DNA from 2 places in the Citrobacter sp. MNAZ 1397 genome. Region 1 is predicted to be linked to the other one. Evidence: predicted binding sites of a transcription regulator. Region 1 holds the regulator's gene; the other holds the start of a gene.
What was found. Region 1 encodes LexA, which represses DNA repair genes until DNA is damaged. Its sites were predicted from a motif close to TNCTGTATGTACATACAGNA; they were not measured.

Region 2: sulA (SOS-induced cell division inhibitor SulA) is a predicted target of LexA. The motif match lies at 1,312-1,331, and genes of this name have one in related genera.

What each region holds. Positions count from the first base shown of each region.
Region 1 is NZ_JAKIVH010000007.1:54,386-62,015, forward strand. It holds gene plsB (glycerol-3-phosphate 1-O-acyltransferase PlsB) at 1-1,728, opposite strand, end outside; gene L2097_RS23250 (diacylglycerol kinase) at 1,859-2,227, shown strand; gene lexA (transcriptional repressor LexA) at 2,336-2,950, shown strand; gene L2097_RS23260 (CsbD family protein) at 3,210-3,419, shown strand; gene zur (zinc uptake transcriptional repressor Zur) at 3,528-4,043, opposite strand; gene L2097_RS23270 (conjugal transfer protein TraF) at 4,316-5,632, shown strand; gene dusA (tRNA dihydrouridine(20/20a) synthase DusA) at 5,757-6,755, shown strand; gene pspG (envelope stress response protein PspG) at 6,907-7,149, shown strand; gene L2097_RS23285 (quinone oxidoreductase) at 7,455-7,630, opposite strand, start outside.
Region 2 is NZ_JAKIVH010000001.1:2,245,848-2,253,477, reverse strand. It holds gene ompA (porin OmpA) at 1-423, opposite strand, end outside; gene sulA (SOS-induced cell division inhibitor SulA) at 790-1,290, opposite strand; gene L2097_RS10625 (TfoX/Sxy family DNA transformation protein) at 1,509-2,114, shown strand; gene yccS (YccS family putative transporter) at 2,126-4,255, opposite strand; gene L2097_RS10615 (YccF domain-containing protein) at 4,272-4,718, opposite strand; gene helD (DNA helicase IV) at 4,842-6,896, shown strand; gene mgsA (methylglyoxal synthase) at 6,927-7,385, opposite strand; gene csgI (curli synthesis inhibitor) at 7,497-7,630, opposite strand, start outside.

The DNA.
Region 1 (7,630 bases):
AATAAGCGCGTCCGCACTGACGGTGGGCACCGTTGTGTCGGCAGCATAGGGCACATTGCGCATCAGGTTGAGGTAACAGTCCAGTTGCTCGGTGAGCTGTTCACGGGTCAGTGAACGCTGACGTGAGGCCAGAAGCGCAGTACAACAGAGGTTCATGGCGTTTGCCGCACCGGCATTATTAATACGCACCATCAGATCAGCAGCAATAGCATTCACCGTCGGCGTCAGCCAGGCAGGACGGACAGCCTCGATGGGATCGATGGATTCGCGCCATTCCGGCACGCGATGATTCAGATAGTTCATCAGCGGAATGGGCTCGCCAAAGTTGACGTAGCCCTGACCGAGATTACGCAGCTTGCTTAAACCGCGTACCATCTGGGCAAAACCTTCTTTCTCTTTCGTCGCGCCGCGCAGCTCTTTGGCGTAGGTGCCCACTTCCATGACGTGCTCATAGCCAATGTAGATGGGCACCAGCGTGATCGGACGCGTGCCCCCACGAAGCATGGCCTGAATCGTCATTGAGAGCGTGCCGGTCTTTGGATCCAACAGACGGCCGGTACGAGAACGCCCACCCTCCACAAAGTATTCCACTGAATAGCCGCGGTTAAACAATTCACCCAAATACTCGCGGAAAACCGTCGAATAGAGCTTGTTCCCTTTAAAAGTACGGCGAATAAAGAACGCGCCCAGACGACGGAAAATGGGACCCGCCGGCCAGAAGTTCAGGTTGATGCCGGCAGCGATATGCGGCGGTACCAGCCCCTGATGATAGAGCACGTAGGAGAGCAACAAATAGTCCATATGGCTGCGATGGCAGGGCACATAGACAATTTCATGACCATCATGGGCGAGCTGACGAACACGTTCCGCGTTATGTACATTAATGCCCTGATACAGACGGTTCCAGGTAAAGCCGAGGATACGGTCTGACAGACGGATCATCTCATACGAGAAGTTCGCCGCAATCTCTTCCATCAGCGCAATTGCGTTTTGTTGGGCTTTATCATGGGAGATTTTCTTGCTGCGCGCTTCGTCTTCGACGGCGCGGGCGATGGCTTTGGAGGAGAGCAGCTTATTAAACAGGTCCTGACGGGCCGGCAAACGCGGCCCCACTGCGGCCAGGCGCTGGCGGGCGAAGTGCATACGCGCTACGCGTGCCAGTTTTTGCGCAATGGTTTTGTCTGTCCCGTGCTCGGTTGCCATACGACGCAGCGAAACCGGCGGCGAGAAACGCACAAAGCTGTCGCGGCCAAGCCATGAGATCGCGAAAAATTTCTGAATACCGTTTAGCATACGCAGCGGCGGGTTGACTTCACCCTTTTCGCGACCTGGAGAACGGCCGAACATCATCGATACAGGCACCATCTGAACATCCAGATCGGGATGGCTGCGGTGCAGATCGAGATAGTCATGGAACAGCTTGATCGACTCTTCTTTAGGCGTGTACCAGGTAAAGACGCGCGGCCCGCCGTGAATAAAGATATAACGCGGCAGCTCCGCTCCGTCGATTTCAAGCGGTTCGAGGGGGTCGGGCAAATCGTGTGCCAGACACTGAGCGCGCAAGGTAAGCAAGTCTGCCTTCGAATTATAAGGCAAAACGTACATAATAGGGCGTGACGTATCGAGTCCTAATTCCTGGGCGGGTTCCGCCGGGATAGACTTGCTTTTTACCAGGACGCTTAATGGTAAATTTAGTAATTTGTAGTAAATTCGTGGCCAGCCGGACATAAACGATGTAAAGCCTCTGGTTAATAATGCCATTGCGCGGCAAGAATATCAGAAAGTCCGCAGAATTTCTTTTCTACCTCTATAAGCTTACATAGACATTGACGTTCATTACATAAAAAGGTTGTTTTTCATGGCCAACAATACCACTGGAATTACCCGCATCATTAAAGCGGCAGGCTATTCATGGAAAGGGGTGCGCGCAGCGTGGATTAACGAAGCTGCTTTTCGTCAGGAAGGTGTTGCGGTCATTATTGCCATCATCATTGCGTCGTTTGTGGATGTTGACGCGATTACGCGTGTTCTGTTGATTGGTTCTGTTGTGCTGGTGATGATAGTGGAAATCCTCAATAGTGCGATTGAAGCGGTGGTTGACCGTATTGGATCTGAATTTCATGAACTCTCAGGACGTGCGAAGGACATGGGGTCTGCGGCAGTATTAATGGCCATTCTTCTGGCACTGTTTACCTGGGTTTCTCTGCTGTGGGGCTATTTTCGATAAGGCTTCCAGAAATGCGTTAAGTCCGCGTTTTTTGCTTAATTTTGGTTTCAAAATCACCTTTAACTGTATATACTCACAGCATAACTGTATATACACCCAGGGGGCGGAATGAAAGCTTTAACGGCCAGGCAGCAAGAGGTGTTCGATCTTATTCGCGATCGAATCAACCAGACAGGTATGCCGCCGACGCGTGCGGAGATCGCGCAACAGTTGGGGTTCCGTTCCCCAAACGCGGCAGAGGAACACCTGAAAGCGCTTGCGCGTAAGGGCGTTATTGAGATTGTATCGGGTGCGTCTCGTGGTATTCGTCTGTTGCTTGAAGAAGAAGAGGATATCGGGCTGCCGCTTATCGGGCGTGTCGCTGCTGGCGAACCTTTGCTGGCGCAACAGCATATCGAGGGACACTATCAGGTCGATCCTTCTCTCTTCAAACCTAACGCTGACTTCCTGCTCCGCGTAAGCGGTATGTCGATGAAAGATATCGGCATCATGGATGGCGACCTGCTGGCTGTCCATAAAACTCAGGATGTTCGTAACGGGCAGGTTGTTGTTGCGCGTATTGACGATGAAGTTACGGTCAAGCGCCTGAAAAAACAGGGTAATACGGTGCAGTTACTGCCTGAAAACAGTGAGTTTTCCCCAATTGTGGTTAACCTGCGTGAGCACAACTTCACCATTGAAGGCCTTGCGGTTGGCGTTATCCGCAATGGTGAATGGCTGTAATACCTTTCTGAGCCGTGGCGGCTGATCTGCTGTCACGGTTGCTTTCCTTTCCTGACAAAGCTTTAACTTCTCCCTTATCCTCCTGATCTCGCTTAGGTTTGGTCTGCATATCTGTCCGGCAATTTTCCTTCTGATGGTTAAAAATTCCGAATAAAGATTCATGGTCGCTATCCTTAACTACAATAATAATCACGTTCAGGATATTTAGAGCGTAACGAAAGGAATAACGCTGTTCATGACCAACGATGAGGAAATTATGATGAATAAAGACGAAGTCAGCGGCAACTGGAAACAGTTCAAAGGTAAAGCGAAGGAACAGTGGGGTAAATTGACTGACGATGATATGACCATCATCGAAGGTAAACGTGACCAACTGGTCGGTAAAATTCAGGAACGTTACGGCTACGCCAAAGATCAGGCAGAAAAAGAAGTCGTGGACTGGGAAACGCGGAATGATTACCGCTGGTAGCCTTCACATCCCCCTCAATGTGTAGACCCCCAATGGCTACCCTGCCCGAACGGTACACGGATGTACCACCCTCAATTTATTTGTCCGTTTAAAAGAGAAAAATCGCGACTAGCGCGATTTTTTTTTCAACTGAATCGTGTGGTCATGATGGCATTCGCCGGGATGTCGGCACGCTTCAACCTCGGCGCAATCAGCGCATAATCCATGTGCTTCAATGACGTTATGGCGCAGCGCAAAACCGCGTTTTGCCGCCAGTGCGTGCATAATATCTTCCACGCCTTCCGCCTGCTCTTCTTTTACCACGCCGCAACGATCGCAGATAAACATCGCGGAGGTGTGCGTCGGTTGATCGAAAAGATGGCAAAGCACATAGCTATTTGTGGACTCCACTTTATGCACAAAGCCTTGTTCTAACAGAAAATCCAGCGCGCGATACACAGTAGGGGGTTTGGCCTGAGGCTCTGCCTCACGCAGGAGATCGAGCAGGTCGTAGGCGCTGATGGCCCCCTGTTGCAGACTCATCAGGCGTAACACTTCGAGGCGCTGGGGAGTCAGGCGCACATTGCGTTGCACACACAGTTTTTCGGCCTGCGCGAGCATCTCTTGCGAAGTGGACTTATCCATAGGCGTTCTCTCATGAAATGGCGACATAAGCCCCCACTTTATCATGTTCTGTACTAAACGCCGAGATCGCGACCGCGCCTTCACCTTTCGCAATCCCCATGTGTCTTCTATAAATATTGATGGTCACTTCATATAACAACATCTTCTGTAACGTTTTATTACATTCCGTAGAAATAGGATGTTTTTTGGATGTTATTCGCAGCAATAGAGCCACCCTGTCCATGTCACAACTAGCAGGGTCATAAACTCATTTGATTACGAGACGCATAACTGTGAAAAACAATCTTAAACTTTCGGTGGTCGCTATCGCTGTCTCCTTTTTCGTGGCAAATCAAGCCGGAGCGGCAAATACCTGGGCAGAGGCACGTAATGATGCAATGGGGGGGACAGGTGTTGCCTCCGCAAATTACGGCAGTGGTGCATTCATTAACCCGGCGTTGCTGGCAAAGGCGAAACCGGAAGACAATGTTACGGTCATCTTACCGACCGTTGGCGCACAGATAACCGATGAGGACAACCTGCGCGATGAAATTAATGATATCAGTGATAAAATCGATTATTACAAAGACATAGTTAATAATCTCACCCTGCGCGAAGTGCTGCTTAACCCTGTTGGGACTGTCGATCAGTTCCAGATGGCGGCAAAAGATCTTGCGGATTCGCTTGATTATCTTGATGGCAAAACCGCGAGTGCGAATGCCGGGGCCGGTATCGCTGTCACTATTCCTAACGATGTATTATCTGTTGCCTTTGTGACTAAAGGCTATGCGCATGCCCGTGTGAGTTCGAATATTGATCAAAACGATATCACCTACCTTCGTAGCATCCAGAACAGTGATACCGTCGCCACGGGAGTTGCCCTCGGCGCTGTTCTCTCACCTAATGGCTCGGACGAGATCACAAAAAATCTTAACTCCACGGCATCAGGTCGTGCGGCTATCATTACGGACTTTGGTATCGCAATGGCGCATCAATTCGACGTGGGCGGCGTTCCTCTTTCCGTCGGCGTTACGCCAAAACTGCAAAAGTCGTGGATCTATAACTACACCACGTCGATTTATGATTACGACAAAAATGAATGGAACAACAGTAAGTACCGCAAGGATGACACGGGCTTTAACATTGATGTTGGCCTGGCGGCGGATTTAACAGATAACGTCACCCTCGGTCTGAGTGGACAAAACCTGGTCTCGCGTAATATCGACACCAAAGATGTTTTTATCACCAATGGCAGAACCGGCGAAGTTAAAAACTACAAAGATACCTACCAGATCAGTCCATTGGTTACCGCTGGAGCGGCGTGGCATAACGATCTGCTGACACTGAGCGCTGACGGTGATCTGACGGAAACCAAAGGCTTTAAGAGCGAGAAAAATTCGCAGTTCGTTGGTGTCGGTGCGGAAGTTCGTCCTCTGAGTTGGCTGGCGGTGCGTGCTGGCTACCGTGCTGATGTGAAAGGTGATGAAAGCAATGTCTTCACAGGCGGTGTCGGTTTTGCGCCATTTAACCGTGTGCACGTTGATCTAATGGGTTTAGTCGGTGAGAACAAAACCTGGGGGGCCGGTGCGCAGTTGAGCATGACATTCTGATGCACAACCGGAGGCCTTGCGCCTCCGGTTTTTCTTTGTGGTCAGGCAAATGTCCTCGCTGCCCGGCGGCGGTTCTCTGTGCTATAGTAGCGCCCCTTTTTTACCTAAAGCTCATTTATTCGCCATGTCGCCAGAAAATCAGTCTGCTGCCTATCCCGCTCACCGTTTCTCCATCGCGCCGATGCTCGACTGGACGGATCGCCATTGCCGCTATTTCCTGCGCCTGCTTTCACGCCATACGCTGCTCTATACCGAGATGGTCACCACTGGGGCCATTATTCATGGCAAAGGCGACTATCTGGCATACAGCGAGGAAGAGCATCCGGTCGCATTGCAACTCGGTGGTAGTGATCCTGCACAGCTTGCACATTGTGCGAAGCTGGCGGAGCAGCGCGGTTATGATGAGATCAACCTGAATGTGGGGTGTCCATCCGATCGTGTGCAGAACGGCATGTTTGGCGCCTGCCTGATGGGCAATGCACAACTGGTGGCCGATTGTGTGAAAGCGATGCGCGATGTGGTGTCTATTCCGGTGACGGTAAAAACCCGTATCGGCATTGACGATCAGGACAGCTACGAATTTCTTTGTGATTTTATCAGCACGGTTTCCGGCAAAGGCGAATGTGAGATGTTTATCATCCACGCGCGTAAAGCCTGGCTTTCTGGTTTAAGCCCGAAAGAGAACCGTGAAATTCCCCCGCTGGATTATCCGCGTGTCTACCAGCTTAAACGCGATTTCCCGCATTTGACGATGTCGATCAACGGCGGCATTACCTCGCTGGAAGCGGCCAAAACCCATCTCGCGCACATGGATGGGGTGATGGTTGGGCGTGAGGCCTATCAGAATCCGGGCATTCTGGCGCGCGTTGATCGGGAAATTTTCGGCGCGGATGTGGTGGATGCGGACCCGGTAGCGGTAGTACGGGCAATGTATCCCTACATTGAGCGTGAATTGCAGCAGGGAACGTACCTGGGGCATATCACCCGCCATATGTTGGGACTGTTTCAGGGGATACCTGGAGCCCGCCAGTGGCGTCGCTACCTGAGCGAGAATGCCCATAAAGCCGGGGCCGATGTCGCGGTGCTGGAACACGCGCTGAGCCTTGTGGCAAATCGCGAATAATTTCGCTAAAAAATGGTCAAATTCACCAGGCTTCGCATCATGATGCGGAGCCTTTTCTTTTATAAATCAATGCACTAAAACTGGCATGCTTCTTGTAATGCATCTTGTAAGTCATAGTCCCGATGTCATTATCTATTATCTGGAGCGCGCCATGCTTGAATTACTGTTTGTTATCGGCTTTTTTATTGTGCTACTCGCCACCGGCGTTTCATTGCTGGGCATTATTGCAGCACTGCTGGTGGCAACCGCAGTGATGTTTTTAGGTGGCCTTTTTGCTTTGATGATCAAGCTATTGCCCTGGTTGTTACTGGCAGTGGCGGTGGTGTGGATTATGCGGGCGATCAAAACCCCTAAAATTCCTCAATATCAGCGCAATAACCGTTGGCGTTACTAAAGTATTGAGCACTTGATCACAACCTCGACACTTTTCCGGGCGCTTTGCTAAGAAGCGAATAGGATTTACTTATCAAATCTGTCACTATCGCCGCGTTAACGAATTCATCGAGCTGTACCCTACATACAGCCGAACTAAAAAAAGAATGGGCTTCCTTCGGGAAGCCCTAATTCTTTCTACCCCTATGCTTCAAGCCGCAGGCTTAATGGTTGCGCTCATTCATCCCGGTCATTTATTTGAGTAAGCTCCCGGGCATTTACTCACTGGCCGCCTGCCTGCAACGTGAATCATTCGGAGGACCAGGTTTATGGAATCAACAGGCTCGACCCCTGGGTTGCGCGACTTTCCAGGACTTCGTGTGCGCGTCGTGCATCGGTAAGGGCAAATTTCTGCGACTGTGCCACATCCACTTTGATCACGCCGCTGGCAATCAGCGAGAACAGTTCATTGCTGGCCTCTTCCAGCTCTTCTCGGTTCGTTA
Region 2 (7,630 bases), on a different contig from region 1:
GTGGTCTTTGAAGTGAGCGTCAGCGCCAGGGACGTTAGCTTTAGCGTCTGCACGCCATACCATGCCGCCCAGACGGGTGTAGATATCCAGATCGTCAGTGATCGGGTAACCCAGTTTAGCGGTCAGCTGTACGCCTTGAGCTTTGAACGCACCGTTTACAGTGTCGCCTTTGTACGGCATACGACCTAACCAGTCGTAACCCATTTCAAAACCAACGTACGGGTTAACCTGATAGCCACCGAACGCACCTGCACCAAGCTGACTTGAATGGGTCGGGCCGTCGTTCGGGATGAAGCCGGTGTCGTGGAACTGAGACCAGCCCAGTTTGCCACCTGCATACCAGGTATTATCTTTCGGAGCGGCCTGCGCTACGGTAGCGAAACCAGCCAGTGCCACTGCAATCGCGATAGCTGTCTTTTTCATTTTTTGCGCCTCGTTATCATCCAAAAATCGCCATGAAAATCTCGATGAGAAGTCACGGTTAAATCCTTCACCGGGGGCATTGCTCATCAGTCCCTATAGAGATATCTTCACGATATCTTTGGCTTATGCCGAGCACCCCTGGCGATGTAAAGTCTACAACGTAGTTGGAAACTTACAAGTGTGAAGTCCGTCAGGCATATGAAAAAAAAGGCTTTGTATACACAATATTTAACACTTTTGCGGAACTATTCGCCAATACAGTTGCCTTGCAAGTCGCCTGAATCGGGCGTTGGCGGCGTATTTCGCTGATTACACGGCAATGCTTGTCAGACAGAAAAATAATACCAGGATTTATCTTAATTTTACTCAATGATACAAATTTGAGTGAATTTTTATCCCCGAATGCTGTCTCGCAGCGAGAGGATTGCATTGTACTGGCCGCATCACGAAGCCAATTGCGTTCCCTTCTTCTGCTGCTAAAGCCAGACGGTGATGTTCGTCTTCGGTTAATTCTTCGGCATGCCAGCCAATCACAACGCTATAGTTACCGGTACGTAATGCGCGAATCATAGATTCCAGAGTGAGGCAGGGAGACAGTTGGCTGATTTGCATAACTTTGGTCAGCGGCAGGCCTGCAGACAACACCCATTCACGGCTTAATTTTTGTTGCGGCGTTAACCAGAGCTGCCAGCGCGATTGTTGACCCAATTGCTGTAATAACGGCAACAGCAGCAATTGCGTCATGCCGGGCTGATCTTCGCGATAAACAACTTCACTGACCAGACCCGTAGAAGCCTCAACGGCCCCTGCGCTGTGTGCGGAAAGAAATTGTGTTGAACGATTTGCACGGTTTAATGAATGGTACATGATCAACCCAGCCCTGTTAGTTACTGTATAAACATACAGTAACCCCTGGACGTTCAAAGATCAACCTCATTTTCTGAAAGCATCTCGCAATTTTGTCTTGTATTGCGATGAAGCCGCAAAATTTTCTTGCCGTGTTGCGCGCACTTGCCTATGTTCCTCTGTAGCGGATCGGTTAACAGAATTAATGTTTTTACTCCATGATTTACAAGGGAATAATCATGAAAAACATATCGTATCAAAGGATCTATCAGTCACGGGAATACCTCGCGCCTTTGGGAAAAATTCGCTTTCGCGCGCATTTTGGCGGCTACAGTTTATCGATAGACAACACGGTGTTTGCGATGATTTCAGAGGGTGAATTATACCTGCGTGCCTGCGAGGAGAGTGCCCAGTATCGGGTAACAACACGTTCACCCCTTCTGACAATCCAGAAGCGTGGTCGCGCCGTTTCCCTTAACTACTACTTTGTTGATGAGCATCTCTGGCGTGACTTGCCAACACTGTTGCGGCTTTCATCGCAATCACTCGCGGCGGCCCGGCAGGAAAAAACGGCGCGCGATACGCCTCATCGTCTTAAGGATCTACCAAACATGAACTTCCAACTTGAGATGATGCTTTTCGATGCCGGTATACCGGACGAACATATGCTGCGACAACTGGGTGCCAAAGCGTGTTGGTTGCGTTTGAAGGCGATGAACAAACACATGGGCATCAAGGTACTCCTGGGCCTGGAAGGTGCGATCATCGGTCTGCACGAAGCCGCACTCCCGGCGTTGAGACGCCAGGAGTTAATCGACTGGTACCACGAGATTGGCCAGAAATAAAAACAGGATAGTCAGGTCATGATCTGCCGCTGTAAACGGCACATTTCTGGCAGAAGTGCGATAAGTAATCCTATTTGTTGCAATACAAGTGGCTCTTTGCTGTCAGGTCGTGGCTCAAGATGCTTAATGCGTCGCGACAAATCTGCCAGCGTTGACTGGACGCGCTCTTCATCAGCGGGCTGGTGGTGAAGGGCGTCATCAACATAACAGACCGCATCATCCAGCAAACGAAGGATGGCAGGGTGGGTAAGTTGTTCGCGATGTGCGCCAAGGGCAGAGATATAGCTGGTACAGGTATGATTCAGGCAAAGTAAACGAAATGCTACTTCACGCAATTCAGGTGTGGCGCCAGGTTCTGACGCCATATTGGAAACTACCGACGCCAGCTCGGCGTCTCTGTTATAGGCGTTTCTGCGGGCAACACGGTACGCCAGGCGGTTGTCGCGGCCCTGATGATATTGTTCAAGAATCGCATCCAGATAACGACAATTGGCATTGAATGCTTGCTCAGTCACACGTGCCAGATTACGAAAACGCCAGTCAGGCCAGATAAAACTCACCGCCGCCCAGGCGATGGCGCACCCGATGAGGGTATCAATCACTCGTGGTATGGCAACTTCAAAACCTTCACCAAGCAAATTAAAGCACAGCAGCACCAGCAATGTGATGAACATAGTGGCCTGCGCGTATTGTACAAGACGAAAGGCGAAAAAAAGTACGCCCGTAACGACGATTAGTATCAACTGCCCTTCCTGCGAGGGAACAAAATAGAGTACGGGAAGGCCGAGGGCGATTCCTGCAATGGTTCCGACGATACGCAGCGTGAGACGGTGGCGCGTGGCGTTATAGTTAGGCTGGCAGACAAACAGACTGGTGAGCAGAATCCAGTATCCGTGATGCAGACCGGTAATTTGGATGATGGCGTAGCCTGCACACAGTACAACAGACATCCGCACAGCATGGCGAAACAGTGCCGATTCCGGTGTAAGGTTATTGCGTAAACGCAGCCAGATATCGCTCAGTCCATGCAGGCTATCATCTGCCAGTAAGTTTTCTGTTTCGTTTCTCTGCGGCGTTGGCGGTTGTCCGGACTCTATACTCGCCAATTGTGCGTCGATAGCGCGAAGATTATCGAGTAAAAACCCCAATGCTTTCAGTTGTTCAGCCGAAGTTGTACCGCTGGCACGAATGCGATCTAGCGCTGCATCAAGGTGTATAAATGCACGCTCGAAGCGGTGGTCATGCTGGTAAGGTGTACGAAGCAGGATGGCGTGAGCGAGCCTGGAGCAGGCCTGAGATTGCAAAGTGATCAACCGCTGAAAACGGAACATCACATCGCTGTAGCGAAAATGTTCCCTCAGTGCCTGGTACTGTATATGAGAAGAACTGGCGCGTTCATGAATATCCTGTGCGGCAAAATAGTAATGCAACGTACGCCGGGTTCCCCGTTGTCCGCGATCGCCGCGAAGGCGGGTTAATAGTGACGCTTTGGTCTGGTTTAGTGTTGACACCAGCTGACCGTTGGCTAAAGCCAGCTCATAAAGCGGGGCCTGGCTTTCCTCCTCGATATCTGGATCAAACAGCCGCGCTTTGAGCTCCAGATACTGAGATAACTGCTCGTAACAGCGAGCCAGATTATCCTGTAGCGGACGGATAGGGAAAACGAGGTGCCCGACCAGCGTCAACACGTTAAACCAGATGGCGCCCGCCAGAAGCAAAAGAGGCTGCTGATACCATGCGGTATATAACGTGGTGCCAAGCATTGTATAAATGGCGATAAGCAATGCGCCAAACGCAATGGTGGCGTAGCGTTGCCCCAGCCCTCCCAACAAAATAAACCCAATGGTCGACGTGATAAGCCCAATGGCAAATAACCACGGCCAGGGGAATAAAAGCTCGACCGATGCCGAGGCGATAAAAAAAGAAATCAGGGTAATGATTAAATTGCGTAGACGGCCGGTCAGACGATCATCGAGATCCGCCAGCGCCGCGGCAACAACGCCCAGGGTTAAAGGAATCGTCAGTTTCGCGTCGCCAAGCAGCCATGGCAAGGCCGCTGTTCCACTCAGCGCAAGGAAGATTCGAATGTTATAAAGCCAGGCACTATTCCAGGTGTACCGGCGAAGAAGGGGGCTTAGCATAGTATTCGTGACTCGTTTACGGGAAACGACGGCGGGCATTGGCTTCGCGCGCGGCACGGGCCACTTCAACCGACACAACACGGCGACCAACCGGCCATATGGCGATTGCCGCAATCTTAAAATTGGCGATACCGACCGGGATTCCGATGATAGTGATGCACTGAGTAATACCTGCCACAATGTGCATCACGCAGAGCCACCAGCCAAAGAGCACGAACCAGAGAATGTTGAGCACGGTCCCGCCAGCATTCATGAGGGTATTTTTACTATCAGGGTTCAGCTCATCGACATGCACAGCTTCATTGCCCCAGGGGATAAGCGAAAGTTTAGTGATTTCCCAACAGGAGCGTGTAAGCGGCAGGGTAATAACCAGGACAACACTCAAAATGGTTGCCAGTAGCCAGCCAAGAGTGGTGGCAAAACCGCCAAGGACAAAGTTCAGTATATTCAGAACGGTACGCATATTACCTCAATGCTATTCTGTCAGGGAATTGACCTGACAATTGTAACGATTTTTTGGGCTGGAGCACGTATTCTCTGGCGGTTAAACTGGCAATCACAGTCATAAGCTGAAAAAGGATGTGTGATGGAACTAAAAGCGACTTCATTGGGAAAGCGGCTGGCGCAGCATCCATATGATCGAGTGGTCATCCTCAATGCGGGCGTGAAGGTTTCAGGCGATCGACATGAATACCTTATTCCCTTTAATCAGTTGCTGGCAATCGAGTGCAAGCGTGGCCTGGTATGGGGCGAACTGGAATTCGTTCTCGCAGATAATAAAGTCGTTCGTTTGCACGGTACTGAATGGAATGAAACTCAGCGTTTTTATCAGCATCTGAATGATCGTTGGGTGACCTGGAGCGCGGAGATGAGCGAGGTGGCTGCGAGAGTGCTCTCTGAACAACTCGCGGACATTTCCGGGCGTATGGATCAGGAAAAATGGCTCACTCGCGCGCAGCTTAAAGGTGTTCAGAAACAACTTCGCCAGGCATTCGATGCGTTGCCTGTCCCCACCAGCCGCCTTGAGTCTTTTAGTAACTGCCGGGATCTGTGGCGGCAGTGCCAGGCCTGGTTAAAAGATACCGAGACTGGCCGGGCGAAACATAATCAAGACTGGACCGACAAAATGCTGGTTCAGTACGAGACATTTTTCAAAAACATCGAAAGCTCTCCGCTCAACCCGGCGCAGGCAAGGGCAGTGGTCAATGGTGAAAACGCGCTGCTGGTGCTCGCCGGGGCAGGCAGTGGTAAAACCTCGGTTCTGGTAGCGCGTGCAGGCTGGTTGTTGCTTCGCGGCGAGGCGGCAGCGGATCAGATACTGCTGTTAGCCTTTGGCCGAAAAGCCGCGCAAGAAATGGATGAGCGCATTCGTGAGCGATTGCACACGGATGACATCACTGCCCGCACGTTTCATGCGCTGGCGTTATACATCATCCAGCAGGGTGGTAAAAAAGCGCCTGAGATTAGCAATCTTGAGAACGATACCCGGGCGCGACAAGCGCTCTTGCTGAAAGCCTGGCAAACCCAGTGTGCAGAGAAAAAAGCGCAGGCTAAAGGCTGGCGACAGTGGCTGGAAGAGGAGTTGCAGTGGACGCTTCCGGAAGGCAGTTTCTGGAATGATGAAAAAATACAGCGTCGAATGGGTACCCGACTGGATCGCTGGGTTAGCCTGATGCGCATGCATGGTGGCAGCCAGAGTGAAATGATAGATTCGGCGCCGGAAGAGGTACGCACGCTTTTCAGCAAGCGGGTCAAACTAATGGCACCTCTGTTGAAAGCCTGGAAAACCGCGCTTAAAGCGGAAAACGCCGTCGATTTTTCCGGATTAATTCATCAGGCGATTAACGTGCTGGATAAAGGACGTTTTGTCAGCCCCTGGAAGCATATCCTGGTGGATGAGTTTCAGGATATCTCACCGCAACGCGCTGCGCTGTTGGCGGCATTACGGCGACAAAACTCACATACCACCTTGTTTGCGGTCGGTGATGACTGGCAGGCTATTTACCGTTTCAGCGGCGCGCAATTATCTCTGACCACCGCGTTTCATGACTATTTTGGCGAAGGCGATCTCTGCGCGCTGGATACCACCTATCGCTTTAACACACGCATTGGCGAAGTCGCAAATGGATTTATTCAGCAGAACCCCCATCAGCTCAATAAACCCCTGAACAGCCTGAGCGCCGGCGATAAAAACGCGGTGACATTGCTGGCGGTGGACCAACTGGATGCGCTTCTTGATAAGCTCAGCGGCTATGCCACGCCGGAAGATCGCATTCTGGTACTGGCGCGTTATCACCATGGCAAACCCGCCAGTCTGGATAAAGCCGCCACCCGGTGGCCCAACCTGCAGCTCGATTTTATGACTATTCATGCCAGTAAAGGGCAGCAGGCGGAGTATGTCATTGTGCTGGGTTTACATGAAGGGCAGGACGGTTTTCCGGCTCCCGCCCGTGAATCCATTATGGAGCAGGCGTTGTTGCCGGTGCCGGAGGACTTCCCTGACGCCGAAGAGCGTCGCTTGTTGTATGTCGCCATTACGCGACCACGTAAGCGCGTATGGCTGCTGTTTGATAAAGAAAACCCGTCGCGATTCGTTGAGGCGCTCAGGCAGCTTAATGTGCCGGTGGCGAGAAAACCCTGAAAACAGGCGGCTTAAGCCGCCTGCAAAAGATTACTTCAGACGTTCAGCGAGGTAGCGCTGGTAATCCGGAATCAGAATTTCCACGCTTTCCGCGAAACCGGGTGACTGGATAATGAAATCAGCGGTGGAAAGGTTCGTAGCCACCGGAATATTCCACACGGTCGCAAGACGCAGCAGCGCCTTAACATCCGGGTCATGTGGTACTGCATTCAGCGGATCCCAGAAGAAAATCAGCACATCAATTTTCCCTTCCGAGATGAGTGCGCCAACCTGCTGGTCACCGCCCATCGGGCCGCTCAACATGGCATTCACTTCAAGACCGGTAGCGCGCTGAATTAAGTTTCCGGTTGTCCCGGTGGCATAGAGCACATGATTGGCCAGTTTGGGCTGATGGCGTTCAACCCATGTCATCAGCATCTGCTTGCAGTGGTCATGCGCAACCAGTGCGATGTGCTTACGCACGGGTAACGAACGTGTTGTGAGTTCCATAATCCGATTCCGTTAATGTAATTTCGCTACAGATTACTGGAAGCGCCTGATGCTGCAAGAGAATGGCGTAAAAAATTATGGGCTAATGCGCGTAATGTTAACTGGCGCGGATCATGACGGGGGTTGTTGCCTGATCCATTGCATAAAACGGTCGCGGGTTTGCGGATCGGCCTGCTGGTACCAGAATTTTAACCGCTGCTCTGTGAGCGTTTGTGAGTGCGTCTGTGGGGTGTCCAGTTCGGAGG